2 linked regions of the Cohnella herbarum genome follow. The protein of the gene in region 2 binds, or shares a complex with, the protein of the main gene of each other region. Links are inferred from orthologs where the notes say so. Each region holds a gene or a part of one and is shown on either strand. Other genes may lie near its edges.

The links.
Region 1: the proteins of HH215_RS03645 (region 2) and smc are in contact, whole or in part, in a crystal structure (PDB 3ZGX), measured with the Bacillus subtilis proteins. The link is inferred for Cohnella herbarum from one-to-one orthologs.

What each region holds. Positions count from the first base shown.
Region 1 is NZ_CP051680.1:2,159,717-2,168,207, forward strand. What follows is about bases 3,976-8,143. They hold smc (chromosome segregation protein SMC), read right to left. Parts: upstream 7,746-8,143; coding sequence 4,176-7,745; downstream 3,976-4,175. Other genes in these bases: HH215_RS09715 (hypothetical protein), read left to right, coding at 3,976-4,179; rnc (ribonuclease III), read right to left, coding at 7,776-8,143. In the rest of the region: HH215_RS09705 (PucR family transcriptional regulator), read right to left, coding at 726-2,333; signal recognition particle-docking protein FtsY, read right to left, coding at 2,765-3,772; more of HH215_RS09715, read left to right, coding at 3,880-3,975; more of rnc, read right to left, coding at 8,144-8,477. UniProt on the Bacillus subtilis protein: Required for chromosome condensation and partitioning.
Region 2 is NZ_CP051680.1:887,635-894,880, forward strand. Bases 2,859-5,781 are described here. They hold HH215_RS03645 (segregation and condensation protein A), read left to right. Parts: upstream 2,859-3,885; coding sequence 3,886-4,677; downstream 4,678-5,781. Other genes in these bases: HH215_RS03635 (bifunctional 3,4-dihydroxy-2-butanone-4-phosphate synthase/GTP cyclohydrolase II), read left to right, coding at 2,859-3,261; ribH (6,7-dimethyl-8-ribityllumazine synthase), read left to right, coding at 3,303-3,773; scpB (SMC-Scp complex subunit ScpB), read left to right, coding at 4,646-5,263; HH215_RS03655 (DUF2953 domain-containing protein), read left to right, coding at 5,364-5,781. In the rest of the region: bifunctional diaminohydroxyphosphoribosylaminopyrimidine deaminase/5-amino-6-(5-phosphoribosylamino)uracil reductase RibD, read left to right, coding at 208-1,347; ribE (riboflavin synthase), read left to right, coding at 1,350-2,015; more of HH215_RS03635, read left to right, coding at 2,032-2,858; more of HH215_RS03655, read left to right, coding at 5,782-6,047; HH215_RS03665 (extracellular solute-binding protein), read left to right, coding at 6,861-7,246. UniProt on the Bacillus subtilis protein: Participates in chromosomal partition during cell division. May act via the formation of a condensin-like complex containing Smc and ScpB that pull DNA away from mid-cell into both cell halves.

The sequences.
Region 1 (8,491 bases), 1.3 Mb from region 2 along the record:
TCGACCAAGGCGATTTCATCCAAATTCTCGGACGCGTGCGTATGGACCTTCACCTTGTAATGTTCCGACAGATCCCTTACCCCGATAAGCAACTCCTCCGTGCAGGAAACGACGAAGCGCGGGCAGAAGGCGTATTGGATTCGACCGTTGGCAGCTCCATGCCATCGCTCCAGCAAATCCACGCTTTGTTGCAGCGATGATTCCGTATTTTCTTGCAACGCAAGAGGAACTTCGGTACCGTGATCCATCATCACTTTGCCGGAGAGAGCCCTCATTCCGCTTTCCTCGATGGCTCTGAAAGCGGCATCCGTCCCTCTTACCGTCTCCATATCGAGAATCGTCGTCGTGCCGCTGCGGATCAGCTCTCCTAACCCGAGCAATGCCGAGTAGTAAACCGAATCTTCGTCGTGCGCGGCTTCCAGCGGCCATATTTTAAGTCGCAACCAATCAATCAACGCCAAATCGTCGGCTCGACCGCGGAATAACGTTTGGCATAGGTGAATATGGGTTTGAACGAAACCGGGGAGCAGCACCTTCCATCCGGCATCGATCACGACGTCGGCTTTCACCGTCAAATTCTCGCCGATTGCCGTAATCAAATTGTTCGAGATAACGACGTCGCCTTTAATGATTTCATTCCCGGCGTTCATGGTCATAATGATGGCATTGCGAATATGTTTGATCGTCATGGAGCCGCCTCCTCAGAATTGCAAACCTTGTTTCCTTTACCGTATGCGTTCCGAAGCGGAGTTCTCCCGATTGAGAAGCCTCCTGAACAAGAAAGCCAACTTCAACCTCAGCAGATCGTCGATACTCTTGAAATCCACGTCGAGCAATTCGCCGAGCTTCTCGATTCGATACGTCGCCGTATTCCGGTGAATGAACAGCCTCTTAGCCGTTTCGTTTAATTGCCCGTCGTTGTCCAAATAAGTTTCAAGAGTCCTCAGCATTTCCTGCACGTATTCCGGATCTCTTCCCAACAGCCCGCCTAACCAACGAGCGCAATAGGTTTTCATTTTTTCCTTGGGTACCGATTCGAAAATAAACGCCATGTCCAGCGTTTCGAATTTGAGCAACTTGTCGTTCATTCCCCAGTCCTTGGCCAACCGATGGGTTTCCCTGCATTCGTCGAAGGCTTCGAACAGCTGCTCGAGCTTCTTTTTCCTGCTGCTGATCGACACGGTCGGCACTTCCGCCCGGTCGGCTTTCCCCGAGAAGCACGAATCAAGAGCCGAGATCAAGCTTTCTCCGCCATCTTCCGTTCGTTCGGGAAATAAGGAAACGACCCCTTCGTCTACGACGAAATGAATCCCCTTTAGTTCCTGTAACCGCGCATGGCTTAAATATTCCTTCTTTAAACACTCCAGTTTTTCCGCGCGAACTTCGGATTGCAAGGTTAAAGGGAAATCCGTCAACACGCAGCGGTACGGTTGTTTGAACAAATCGATCTCCCAGCGTTGCTCGTATTCGATAACGGACTCGATCGGGAGCCCGTGCTTGAGATGCCGCTTGATAACAATCCCGAAATCCTTCTGAACGGAATGCTCGAAGTAATCCTCGTAATTAAAGTTCAGATGGTAAGACAACAGCTCGGCGGCTTGCAGATAGAGACTCTCTTCTATCGGCGACAGGAACAAGCGGGTACTGAAAAACAACGCATAACCCGTCCACAGTTCCTGTTTCATCAGAGGGACCTGATAAGCTTGCCAGTCGCTGCGTTTAATCCATTTAGGGTACTTGATCGTCGGTTGCTGACCTGTTAACAGCGCATCTTCGGACAAGTCCGACGAGTTATAGACCAATTGGCCTCTGGAACCGATAACGGCAACCGGGTCTCCGATAATATCGGTCACAGCCGCGAACAGCCGGTGAATCGGCTCGGATTGAAGCGCAAACCTCATTAAGCGGATTTGTTTGTTTAATACATCTTGCAATATGCCCGTGTTTCGTTTCATTTCGGCTTGAAAAAGCCCATTCATCTGGTCCGAGAACGTAAACGCGTAAGGCAGCTCGATAAGCGGAAAACCCAGGTCGTTCGCCTGCTCGATCAACGCATCCGGCACGCAGTTCCAGAATCTGCCCAGCTTAATGCCAAGTCCGACGGATCCGCAGTCGTTAAGCCTGCGCATTAGACGCATCGCATCCTCCGGATCGTCTTTGAGAAGATACGCCGTAGATAGCAGCATTTCGCCTTCTTTGATCCAATCCGTAATATCGGGCGCATCCATGACGTTTACGGATTTTACGATTCGATTGATACCCGAATGCCCTGCTATAAGCTTCCCTTCCGAAAGAGGATATACCGACAAAGCCTGCTCAACTGTCAAATACATGTCCGTCCCCCCTTTAAGAAGTCGTTCAGAAAGTCATCTATTGATCGCGACGCGAAGCAAGAAACGGGTTCGATATCGAATGCTGGCTGAAAACCTGACTTATTTGTACACTCGCTTTAAGAAGTAAAGGTCAATGCTCAATGAGTTCAACGATGCGATATTTAATGTGATTTGTATGTAAATATATATAACATTTTAGAGGTATAATTGTTCCTTTGCAATAAGTATGTAACGTATTGGTTAGAGATAAAGGATTAAATTTTCTTTATTATTGGTGATTCTAGTTATTAATAATGTTTTTTACAAGCAATAAGTCATATCTTTGTTATTTTATATAACATAAGATGATGAATTTAGTTAGACTATACGATCCGCAAAAAAGCCACCATGCTCGGCAAATTCCCAAGTAAGGTGGCTCGTTCCATTTTTATTCAATTACTCGAAGGTTCCCCTTCGGCATCCTCGTTAACCGCCAAATCCGCGAACAAGGCATGCACGAATTGGTCCGCGTCGAACTGTTGCAAATCGTCCATTTTTTCGCCAAGTCCGACGAACTTGACCGGCAGCGACAGCTCGTTTCGGATTGCGATGACGATTCCGCCTTTTGCAGTGCCGTCTAGCTTAGTCAATACTAACCCTGTGACTCCGCTTTTCTCTCCGAATAGCTTCGCCTGCTGAAGCGCGTTCTGTCCCGTCGTTGCGTCAAGCACAAGCAACGTCTCATGGGGAGCTCCGGGAATTTCGCGCTGAATGACGCGATGAATCTTCGCCAACTCTTCCATCAAATTGGATTTGTTCTGGAGACGGCCGGCCGTGTCGCAGATGAGCACGTCGACATTTTGCCTTTTCGCCGCTTGAACCGCATCGAACATAACCGCCGCCGGATCGGAGCCCGACTGTTGTTTGATAACGTCTACGCCAACTCTGCCGCCCCACACTTCCAGTTGCTCGATCGCGCCCGCGCGGAACGTGTCTCCCGCAGCCAAAAGCACCTTCTTGCCTTGCTGCTTATATCGCCAAGCGAGCTTTCCGATCGTCGTCGTTTTGCCGACGCCGTTGACTCCGACGAACAAGATAACCGTTATCCCGTTCGGATTTTCCTTGATCCCGACTTCTTCCTCCGAGCCTTGCAGCATTGCGATAAGCTTCTCGGACAAAATCGGCTGAAGCTCCGACGGCTGCTCGATCTTGCGTTTTTTCACTTCATCGCGAAGCTCGTCGATCAATCCCATGACCGTATTCACGCCGACGTCGGCTCCGATCAGGATTTCCTCCAGCTCTTCGAAAAACTCTTCGTCTATTTTCTTGCGGCGCGTGAACAGTTCAGCCACTTTGCCGACGAAAGCATCGCGAGTTTTCGCCAACCCGTCGCGAAACTTACTCGTTACCGCTTCGGTTTTCGACGCGATGCTTTCTTTAAGCCTCTTGAAAAAACTCATGCCCGTTTCCTCCAACCTATTGCTATTCCAACAAACGACACTTCGCAAAAATAACGGTGCTTTTCACCGCTATTCCTCTCTTTGAGCCCATTCTGGAGCAAATAACGGTGTTTTCCACCGCTATTCCTCACCACGAGCCCATTCTGGAGCAAATAACGGTGTTTTCCACCGCTATTTCTCACCACAAGCTCACTCTGGAGCAAATAACGGTGTTTTCCACCGCTATTCCTCACAATGAGCCCATTCTGGAGCAATTAACGGTGTTTTCCACCACTATTCCTCACCACGAGCCCATTCTGGAGCAAATAACGGTGTTTTCCACCGCTATTCCTCACAATGAGCCCATTCTGGAGCAATTAACGGTGTTTTCTACCGTTATTCTTCTCCACGAACCACCCGTCGCTTAAGCTGTAGCAGTCATCTCTTCAGTGTCTTCAAGCCGCACGGAGACGAGCTTGGATACGCCGCCTTCTTCCATCGTAACCCCGTACAGCACGTCCGCTTCCTCCATCGTTCCCTTACGGTGGGTAACGACGATGAATTGCGTGGAATCGGAAAACTCGCGCATGTATTGAGCATAACGAGCCACGTTAGCTTCATCCAATGCCGCTTCTACTTCATCAAGCACGCAGAACGGTACCGGCTTAACGTTAAGGATCGCGAACAACAGCGCGATGGCCGTCAGCGCTCTCTCTCCCCCGGACAACAGTTGAAGGTTCGTTAGCTTCTTGCCCGGAGGCTGGGCGACGATATCGATCCCGGTATCGAGCGGTCGATCCGGCTCTACCAGAATAAGATCCGCTCGTCCTCCGCCGAACATACGGGAGAATACGACGACGAAATGCTTGCGTATCTCCTCGAACGTCGTGCGGAAACGCTTCGACATCTCGTCGTCCATCTCGCGAATGATGCCGTGCAGCTTCGTCTTCGCCTCGATCAGGTCATTCTCCTGCTCGGACAAGAAGTGGAAACGCTCGTAAACGCGTTTGTACTCCTCTATCGCTCCTAAGTTCACGTCTCCGAGCGAAGATATTTTCCGTTTCATGTCGCGGACTTCGTTCTGCGTACTAACGATGTCTTCCGGAACCGGATACCGCTCCTTCGCAAGCTCGAAGCCGATCTCGTATTCCTCGGTCAACTTCCGCAACAGGTTGTCGAGCTCGACATCCATTCGGTTGACCGCGATCTCCGCTTGACGCAAACCTTCTTCGACGGTTCTCAGCTTAGCCCGCTGATCCTTCGTCTCGCCTTCTTTAAGTTCCAGTTCCCGTTGCTTCTCCGCGCGGTCCGCGCGTTTGAACTCGAGATTTTCTGTGAATTGCTTCTTCTGGATCCGAAGCTCGTTCAATCGTTCCCTATGCTCAACGGACTCTTCCAACGTACGCGCCGATTCCGCTTCATTGTGTTCAAGAGACTCTTTGAGCTGTTTTCTCTCCGCCGTTAAGCGCGATATTTCGGCTCTCTGACGGTTGGACTGCTCATCCAAGGCGCTGCGAGATTGTTCAATCCGAGCGATAGACACTTTCAGCTCGGTCAGCATCGCCTGAAGCTCTTCCTTCGCGGATGCGCTCTTGCGCCGCAGCTCCTCGGCCTCTTGAATCCGGCTTTGGATGCGTTTCTCCTCTTCGGTAAGGGCGGCGAGCCTTGCTTCGGCTTCTTCCTTGCTGGAATTCAGCCCTCCCGCTTCCGCGTCGAAAGCCGCTTTCTCGCTTTGCAGCTCCGCCTTCTGTTCCTCTAACAGCTTCTCGTCCTGCAGCAATTGGGTTAACTCCCCCGCCGCTTGCTGCTCGTTTAGCCTCTCTTGCTCCCCGGCGTTTCGAAGCTGCTCTATGTTCTGTCCGACTTGGGCCAGCTCTTTCTTCAAGTCATCGGCTTCCGCTTTCGAGCGTTCTCTCGCCGTTTCCGCTTCCTTGATCTCGCGCTCCAGCTCTTCCAGCTGGCGCTGTCGCCCGAGCAAGCTGGAGGATTTCTTCTGCAGGCTACCGCCCGTCATCGAACCTCCGGCATTAACGATGTCTCCGTCGCGCGTGACGACGCGGAACCGGTACTGCAACCTTGAAGCGATCCGGTTCGCAAGTTCCAAGTTCTCTGCGATAAGCACGTTGCCGAGCATGCTGCTCACGATCGCCGAATATTTCGGTTCGGAGCCGACAAGCTCTGCTGCGATACCGATGAAACCTTCGGCCTGTTCAAGCGTGCGACGATCGCTATCCGACATATTTCTGGCTCGAATGACGTCTAGTGGCAAGAACGTCGCGCGGCCCGATTGTCTTTGCTTCAAGTATGCGATCGCGGTCCGCGAGCTTTTCTCGTCTTCCATGACGATATGCTGCAAAGCCGCTCCTAATGCGGTTTCGATCGCGACTTCCAAATGCCCCGGCACGCTGATCAACTCGGCTACGGCACCGTGCACGCCATGGAGAGAACCGCGTTTCGAGGCTTTAAGCACTTCGCGAACGCCGTGCTGGAAGCCGTCGTAATCGTTCTGCAGCTCTTTAATCGTGTCCCTACGGGATACAAGGGCTTCCTTCTTCTGTTCGAACCGGCGCACCGCCGCTTGCGATTCCTCGAGTTTGCGCTGCACCTCGCCCGATCTAGCCCCTTCCGCGACGTAACGGTCGCGTACTTCGGTCAGCGCGCGGGTAACTGCGGCAACCCGCTCTTCAAGCAATGCGCGCTTGGCTTGCAGCCCGTCCATTTGCTCGCGCCACTTCGTTTCCTCTTCGGCGATCCGGGCCACGCGCCGTTCCAACACTTCGCGTTGGCCTTCGCCGTAACGGATGTCGTTACGCGCCTGAGCCATCGCGTTTAACGTATCGAACAGATCGGCTTTCAGCCGCTCCTCGACTTCCGTGCTCCCGTCCGCCAGAGCTAATCTATCCTCTTCGTCCGCCAGCTTAGCGGACAATTCCACCAACTCCGACTCCAATTGGGCACGCTTGGTTTTTAGTACCGCCTCTTCCGCGGTCGCTTGCTCGAACCGCTCTTCCGCCGAAGCGAGAGACTGCCGCAATCCTTCGCGCGTCCGTTCCAAATGCCCGCTACGCTCGTTAAGCAATTCCACGTAACCTTCGGATTTCTCGGTTTCTTCGCTGCAACGAAGCAGTTCATCCTGAAGTCTCTCGAGATGCTCTTCCAATTGGACGAGCGTTTGCCGTTCTTCTTCCAAGATCGCATCGTGCTTGCTGACGAACGTCGATAATCCAAGCTGCTCGTCGCGAAGAGCCGTCAGTTTCTCGTTCGTTTGCGTCCAATTCGTATGAACGCCTTCAATCTGATGAACGTATAGCGCGATTTCTTTGTTTTTCAATTCGTCTTTTAACGTTTTGTACAATTCGGCTTTCTCGGACTGCTCCTTCAGAGGCTCGATCTGACCTTTAAGCTCGCTGACAAGATCGTGAATCCGAATCAGGTTGTTCTCGGTATCTTCGAGCTTCTTCTGAGCTTCCTTTTTCCGACTCTTGTACTTTACGATTCCGGAAGCCTCTTCAAATATTCCTCTGCGATCCTCGGAACGCGTACTCAAAATCTCTTCGATGCGGCCTTGTCCGATAATCGAATAGGCTTCCCTGCCGATCCCCGTGTCCATGAACAGTTCCGTAATGTCCTTCAGACGGCAAGGCTGCTTGTTGATTAAATATTCGCTGTCTCCGTTCCGATGAACCCTGCGGGTAACCGTAACCTCGCTGAAGTCCAAGGGCAACGCCTTGTCCATATTGTCAAGCGTCAAAGATACCTCGCCGAAGTTAACCGCTTTACGGGTATCGCTTCCGGCAAAAATAACATCCTGCATGTTGCCGCCGCGAAGCGATTTCGCGCTTTGTTCGCCGAGTACCCAGCGGATGCCGTCCGAGATGTTGCTTTTACCGCTGCCGTTCGGTCCGACGACCGCCGTAATGCCGCGTACGAATTCCAACTCGGTGCGATCCGCGAACGACTTAAACCCAGCCAGCTCGATTCTTTTCAAAAACATAAGGATAATTACTCCTCTCGAGTCAATCGGTTACCCGGGATACTGTTTCGCAAACGCGGTAAGCGCTTGAGAGGCGGCTTGCTGCTCCGCTTCTTTCTTCGAACGCCCGATCCCCTTGCCTAAACGCTGCTTGCCGATGGACACGACGGAGACGAATTCCCGATCGTGCGCGGGGCCTCGTTCTTCTATGATCCGGTAATCCAGAGCGCCCATAGACAACTGTTGAACCTTCTCTTGAAGCTCCGTTTTATAGTCTTTCAGCGGAGCTTGACCGTCGCGAGATAACTGAGAGAAAAGATGACGCTCCAGAAAATCCCGAACGGCATCCAACCCTTGATCCAAATAAAGCGCGCCCAAGAAAGCTTCGAACGCGTCCGCGAGCAAGGAAGGCCGAGTCCGGCCTCCCGTTTGCTCCTCCCCTTTGCCGAGCAGCACGACCTGCCCGAATTCGAGCGCCTCGGCAAAACGGACAAGCGATGGTTCGCAGACGATACTCGCCCGCAAACGGGTCATTTCCCCTTCCGGAGAATCCGGGTAGAGGCGATACAAATATTCGGATACCGTCAACTGAAGTACGGCGTCCCCGAGAAATTCCAACCGCTCGTTATCCGCGATTCGCGCTCCTCGTTGTTCATTCACGTAAGAAGTATGCGTGAACGCTTGCTTTAACAGCCCGGAATTGCGAAATTTAAGATTTACGCGTTCCTGCAGTTGCTGAAAACCTTCCTTCACGATCCTTCACCTCA
Region 2 (7,246 bases):
TCTTTTTTTCACAAACCTGTGACTGTGACAGGCTGTTTCAGTTTGTATTTAAGCGACTTTTGTCGTTTAATACTCATTACAGCTTCTGTTCGATTTGCTTTTCGAGACATGACCTGAAGGTCTATTTATCGCTGTGCATCTACCACCCCCGAGGTTTCGTCCTCGGGGGTTTTCTGTTTGCTCCTAAACGGGAGAGGAGTGGCGGGCATGGAATTGCTCAATGATGAATTTTACATGCAATTAGCGCTGAATCTAGCGGGGGGCGCCTCCGGACAAACCGGAGTGAATCCCGTAGTCGGGTGCGTCGTCGTGAAGGATGGGCGAATCGTCGGGATGGGCGCTCATCTGAAACGCGGCGAAGGGCATGCGGAAGTGCTTGCTTTGAATATGGCGGGCGAGCAAGCAAAGGGAGCAACCGCATACGTGACGCTTGAGCCTTGCAGTCATCACGGCAAGACGCCGCCTTGCTGCGATCGGCTTATCTTCGAAGGGGTAGCAAGGGTAGTCGTCGCTTCCATCGATCCGAATCCGGTAGTGGCCGGAAGCGGCATTCGGCGGTTGAGGGACGCGGGTATACAGGTTGAAGTCGGCGTTCTGGAAGCGCAGGCCGTCCAGCTAAACGAGGCGTTCAACAAGTTTATCGTAACGGGATTACCTTTCGTGACCTTAAAGACGGCTTTGTCCTTAGACGGACGAATCGCGACGAGAACCGGACATAGCCGCTGGATCACCGGAGCGGAATCGAGAGAGGCCGTTCATACGTTGCGACATCGTCATAACGGAATTATGGTGGGAGCCGGTACGGTGCTTGCGGACGATCCGGAGTTGACGACGAGGTTGGGCGTCCCGGCATTACACCCGACGAGGATCATTGTCGACTCAAAGCTTAGAGTTCCCTTGGAGGCTCGCATCTTGAATGAAGCTGCTCCAACGATCGTATTGACGACAGAGCAAGCCAATGAGGACAAAGCCGGACTTCTTCGGGAGAAAGGCGCGGAAGTATGGCGTTGCGGAACCGGAGAGCGCGTCGATCTGACGCAAGCGATGTCGAAGCTGGGCGGGCACGGGATCGGTTCTATCCTGTTAGAGGGTGGAGGCGTCTTGAACGGCGCGATGCTCGAAGCGGGGTTGGTAGATAAGCTTATGCTTTTTTATGCGCCTATTCTCGTAGGCGGAACCGGTGCTCCCTCCGCATTCGAGTACACGGGCCCCGAAGAGATGTCTGCCGCGTTGCGGTTAAAGCGAGTCACGATGCAGGCTTTCGGCGATGATTGGTGCGTGACGGGTTACCCGGAAGTCAATTCTTCCGGTAACGTTCCCGCTGCAGCCGATCTGAAGGAGGAGTAAATATGTTTACTGGATTAATCGAAGAAATGGGCACGCTCAGATCGGTACAGCGTCGAGGGGAAGCCATGATTCTTAGCATCTCCGCTTCCAAGGTGCTTGAAGACGTGAAGATGGGCGATAGCATTTCCGTTAACGGAGTTTGCCTGACCGTGGTCGATTTCGATCGCAATACGTTCTCGGTGGACGTCATGCCGGAAACGTTCCGATTGACGAACTTGCACGCTATCCAAACCGGCAGCGCGCTGAACTTGGAAAGGGCGATGATGGCAGGGGCAAGATTCGGCGGGCACATTGTCCAAGGGCATGTGGACGGAACGGGAACGATCAGAGAGAGAACGGCGGAGGCTAACGCTGTCGTTTACACGATTGAACCTAACGATCCGAGTTTGCTAAGGCATGTCGTTCAGCAAGGCTCCGTTACGCTTGACGGGATTAGCCTGACGGTCGTATCGGTCGACAGAGAGAACTGTCGGTTTACGGTTTCGATTATTCCGCACACGCTGAAGGAAACCGTGCTTCAACACAAAAACGCGGGACATACTTTGAATATCGAATGCGATATTCTAGGCAAATACGTCGATCATCTATTGAACATGCGGGATAGCCAGCCCGGTCGCCGTTCAGGCGGGTTAACGGAGTCCATTCTGCGTGATAATGGTTTTATGTGAAAGGAGCGAGACAGACATGGTACAAAGTCATTTTGATTCGATAGAAGACGCGATTTACGATCTTATGCGAGGAAAAGTCATCATCGTCGTAGACGACGAAGACCGCGAGAACGAAGGGGATCTCGTAGCTCTTGCGGATAAAGCGACCCCGGAGGTTATTAACTTTATGATCCGCGAAGCGAGGGGGTTGTTGTGCGCCCCGATCACGCAAGAAAGAGCGGAAGCTCTTGACCTGCCGCCGATGGTCAGTCACAATACGGATTATCACGGAACGGCGTTTACCGTGTCCGTGGATCATGTTTCGACTACGACGGGCATATCCGCGCCGGAACGTTCCCAAACCGTTCTAGCCCTCATAGATCCCGCTGCAAGGGCTAGCGATTTCCGCAGGCCTGGACATATTTTTCCGCTCATCGCCAAAAAAGGCGGAGTACTAAGAAGAGCGGGGCATACGGAAGCGGCGGTCGATCTTGCCAGAATGTGCGGTTCTTCGCCTGCGGCCGTCATTTGCGAGGTTATTAAGGAAGACGGCACGATGGCCAGGCTACCTGATCTTGAAGTATTCGCTCAAGAGCATTCCCTTAAGCTGATCACGATCAAAGACTTGATCCATTATCGCAACGAGAAGGAAAAGCTCGTTAAACGGGAAGTCGACGTGAGATTGCCTACGGACTTCGGGACTTTCCAAGCCATTGCCTATACGAACGAAGTCGACAATAAGGAGCACGTTGCCTTCGTCAAAGGCACGATCGACGGGTCGCAGCCGGTGCTTGTCCGCGTGCACTCGGAGTGCTTGACCGGGGACGTTTTCCACTCGCACCGGTGCGATTGCGGTCCTCAACTGGAAGCCGCGCTGAAGCAGATCGACGAAGCCGGCAACGGAGTATTGCTCTACATGCGCCAAGAAGGCCGGGGAATCGGCTTAATCAATAAATTGCGAGCGTATGAACTTCAAGAGCAGGGGTTGGACACCGTCGACGCGAATATCAAATTGGGGTTCGCTCCCGATCTTCGGGATTATGGAATCGGCGCCCAGATTCTCAAGGATATCGGGATCAAGGATATTCGTCTTATGACGAACAATCCCCGTAAGATCAAAGGCTTGGAAGGCTATGGACTTAACGTGGTCGAGCGCGTACCGATTCAGATGACCGAGAACAAAGACAATACAGGATACTTGCACACCAAGAAAGCGAAGCTAGGACATTTGTTGTCATTCAAAGGCGATAAGGATTATGAAATCTAATCAACAATACTAAATTACAAACATTTGAGAGGATGAAAAATATGTCAGTCATTTACGAAGGTCACTTAATTTCCAAGGGGTTAAAATACGCGGTCGTGGTCGGCAGGTTTAACGAGTTCATTACGTCTAAATTGTTAGGCGGAGCGCTGGATGCGCTCAAACGTCACGGAGCGGAAGAAAAAGAAGTCGAGATCGCTTGGGTCCCGGGAGCGTTCGAAATTCCTTTTATCGCCCAGAAACTAGCAGAGAGCGGTAAATACGACGCTGTAATTACGCTTGGCGCGGTAATCCGCGGTTCTACTCCGCATTTCGACTACGTATGCAACGAGGTTGCCAAGGGCGTGGCGGCGATTTCGCTGAAAACGGGCGTTCCGACGATTTTCGGTGTGTTGACGACGGACAGCATCGAGCAAGCGGTTGAACGCGCAGGCACGAAAGCGGGCAACAAAGGCTGGGAAGCCGCGACGACCGCGATCGAAATGGCGAATTTGACGCGCGCGATATCGGGTTAATTTGTTATAATCGTGTAAGAGAGTTTAATAAGTCGGCTTTGCAGCGATGTCGAATCCGCTTCTTGCGTGGATTCGGGATCGAAAGCAGGCTTAGGCAGGAGGAGAAACCCGCGTGGCAATGCTCTACAAGCTCGAAACGTTCGAAGGGCCGCTCGATTTGCTGCTCCATCTCATCGACAAAGCAGAAATCGATATTCAGGATATTTCGATCAATGAAATTACGGATCAATATATGGAGTATTTGGCGGCCATGCAGGAGTTGGAGCTTGATATTACCAGCGAGTTTCTCGTGATGGCCGCAACCCTGCTCTCGATGAAGAGCAGGCAATTGCTGCCGAAGCCTCCGGTGACCGAGGAGCCTTGGTTGACGGTCGACGACGATGATTATTTGGATCCGCGCGAGGAATTGATCCGTAAGTTGCTGGAATACCGTAAATTCAAATCGGTTGCCGGGCAGCTTCGCGAGAAGGAATGGGACCGAAGCCAGGTCTACACTCGGGAACCTACGGATTTAACGCCGTTCGAGAAAGTCTTAAAGACCAATCCGGTAGAAGGACTTCACGTGGACGATCTCGTTAACGCATTCCAGAAAGCGATGCGGAGACTGGCCGGAAGGCACCGGGTATCTTCGATCCGCAAGGATGAAATCTCGGTGAAGGACCGGATTTTCGATATCATCGAAACGCTAAAAAGCCGCTCCTTTGACGGGAAATTATTATTTTCGCAATTGTTGACGGACGAGGATGATCGCGAAGAGATCGTCGTTACTTTTCTCGCCATTCTCGAATTGATGAAGCGGAAATGGATTTCCTGCCATCAAGGCGCTTTGTTCGATGAAATCGTGTTGTCGTGGACGGGGAGAGAGGATAATAATGGATTACTCGACATTGAAATCAGTACTTGAAGGACTGCTGTTCGTTTCCGGCGACGAGGGAATTACCGCAAAGACCGCCGCGGACGTAGTCGAGACGGATGTCGAAGTCGTCAAAGACGTACTGAAGGATTTGCAGAAGGAGCTAAACAAGAAAAACCGCGGAATTCGACTTGCCGAAGTGGCCGGCGGCTATCGGTTGACGACGGTCATCGAGCACGCTCCCTATTTCGAGAAGCTGGCCTATTCCCCCGCGAGATCTTCGTTGTCGCAAGCGGCGTTGGAAACGTTATCGATCATCGCTTACCGGCAACCGATTACGCGGGTGGAAATCGAAGAGATTCGCGGGGTCAAAGCCGATCGGGCCTTACATAACTTGGTTAACAAAGACTTGATCGAGGAAAAAGGCCGAGCGGATGCGTTGGGCAGACCGATTCTGTATGGCACGACAAAGTCGTTTCTTGATTATTTCGGGTTGGCGAGCATCGCCAGCTTGCCGGAACCGACAGTCTCGGAAGGCGACGACGAGTTGGAAGAAAGAACGAAAATGCTGTTCGATCGTATCGAAGGCCGACAGCTTTCCATGGAAGATATGGACAGGGAATTGGATTCGGATTGAGAGCAAATTGGATATTCTTTAAGGAAACTTCTTGAACTGCCTATTATAGGAATGAAGAAATGCCAGAAGGTCATACTACCCTAGGAAAGGCGGGGGAAGTATGGCCTTCTGGCTTTGGATCGCAGTATTGCTTGTCGTCGCAGGATTGGTTGCTGCGTTATTTTCGCGGATAAGAGTCCGGGTACGTTATTCGCGCAGCGGTCATTTGGATCAGCTCGTGGTCGTCATTCAAGCCGTATACGGTCTGTTTCAATACCAGGTCATCTTGCCGTCTATCGTTATTCGCGGCTGGAACGTGGTTTACCGTGAGAAAAGGGAAGACAATCTTGCCGGGCATAAACAGAAACAGAAGAAGCGGATGATTAACAGAGGGACGATACTTCGTTATGTCAGAGCTTATCGAGTGCTCTTGATGTCCACGAATAAATTCCGAAGATGGGTGAGACAAACCGCGAAAAAAGTGGAATGTACCCGATGGCGATTGGATTTTCGGGTAGGGACTGGAGACGCTCCTTCGACCGCCGTCGTTACTGGCTTGTTATGGGCGGTGTCCGGTTGCGCATCCGGTGTAGCGGGACAATATTTGACTCTTAAAACGGAACCGCATGGTCGAGTGACGCCGAATTATTCCTCTGCCGAGTTTACCGTCATCTGGGAAGCGGATTTTAGAATCCGCGTAATCTCCGCATTGGGGGCCGTTATGAAACTTGGAACGAATACGATTCGATTCGGAAAAGCCATTCGCGCTTGGCGAAGTTGGCTAACCGCTCCTAAAGAAGCGTAATTGAGGCGTCGTTGGAAGCAGAGAGCCTGAAGCCGGGCGCATAAAACACCATGCGAATCGGGCAAATTAGGTACACGAAAGGAGGAGATAATCATGTCCAATCAACACCCCATTAATGGACTTATGCAAACCGCCATGGAAAACATCAAGGATATGGTGGATGTCAACACGATCGTCGGAGAGCCAGTCCAAACACCCGATGGCAGCGTCATTCTGCCGATTTCCAAAGTCGGATTCGGATTTGCGGCCGGCGGCAGTGAATTTAACGGTATCGACGAGATGTCATCCGGAGGAACCTCGAATAAGTCCGGAGGTCAAGACGCGCACAATGCTTCCGTTTCGCTCCCGTTCGGGGAGGAAGCGGCGGCGGCGTGTCGATTACTCCGATTGCTTTTCTGGTCGTCGGGGCTCAGGGCGTCAAAGTCGTTCCGCTTGATAATCAGACCCACCTCCTAGAGCGCTTGATCGATGCCGCTCCGCAGTGGGTAGACAAATTAAAAAATGCTTTCCAGAAGAGCGCCTCTTCGGAATCGGGCGATAACATTCCATCGGTAACTTCCAACTCGTCAAACAACATTATGTAGGTTGGCCGATGCTTGGATCTACCGGGATGATTTTGACGGAGCTCATCTTAAGCGATAATAGGCGAATGTTTGCCAAACCGGCCACTTAGGCCGGTTTTTTGTTGTTCGTGATTCCGCTGAAACATTTCCCGATTTTTTGTTATTCCCTTAATAACGTTGTATTTCAAAGGGCACTACGGGGCTCTAGAATAAAAAACGGAAGACAACATTTATATAAGGGGGAAACCACTTGAAGCTCTTCGTTAGGCAACGTTTAATCGCCGTATGTACCGCAGCGTCTCTGTTAACCGGACTGCTTGCGGCGTGCAGTAATGGCGCAAACGATGGGGGGGCGCCGACCGCCGCTTCATCGACGCCGGCCGTCAGCGAGACGGTTAGCGAAACCGGCAGTGAGACGAGTAACACGGCGGATGGCGGCAAAATCCGCGTCAAATTCGATCCGCCTGTTACGATTTCGACCGCGGTCATACATACTCCGGTCACCAACGAGTTCAAGCAGGGTGAATCGCTCGAAAATAACGTGCATTTGCGATGGATGAAGGACGAAATGGGCATTAACGTCAAATTCGATTTTATCGTCGCCTCCGAGGATGACTTCAATACGAAGATCCGCCT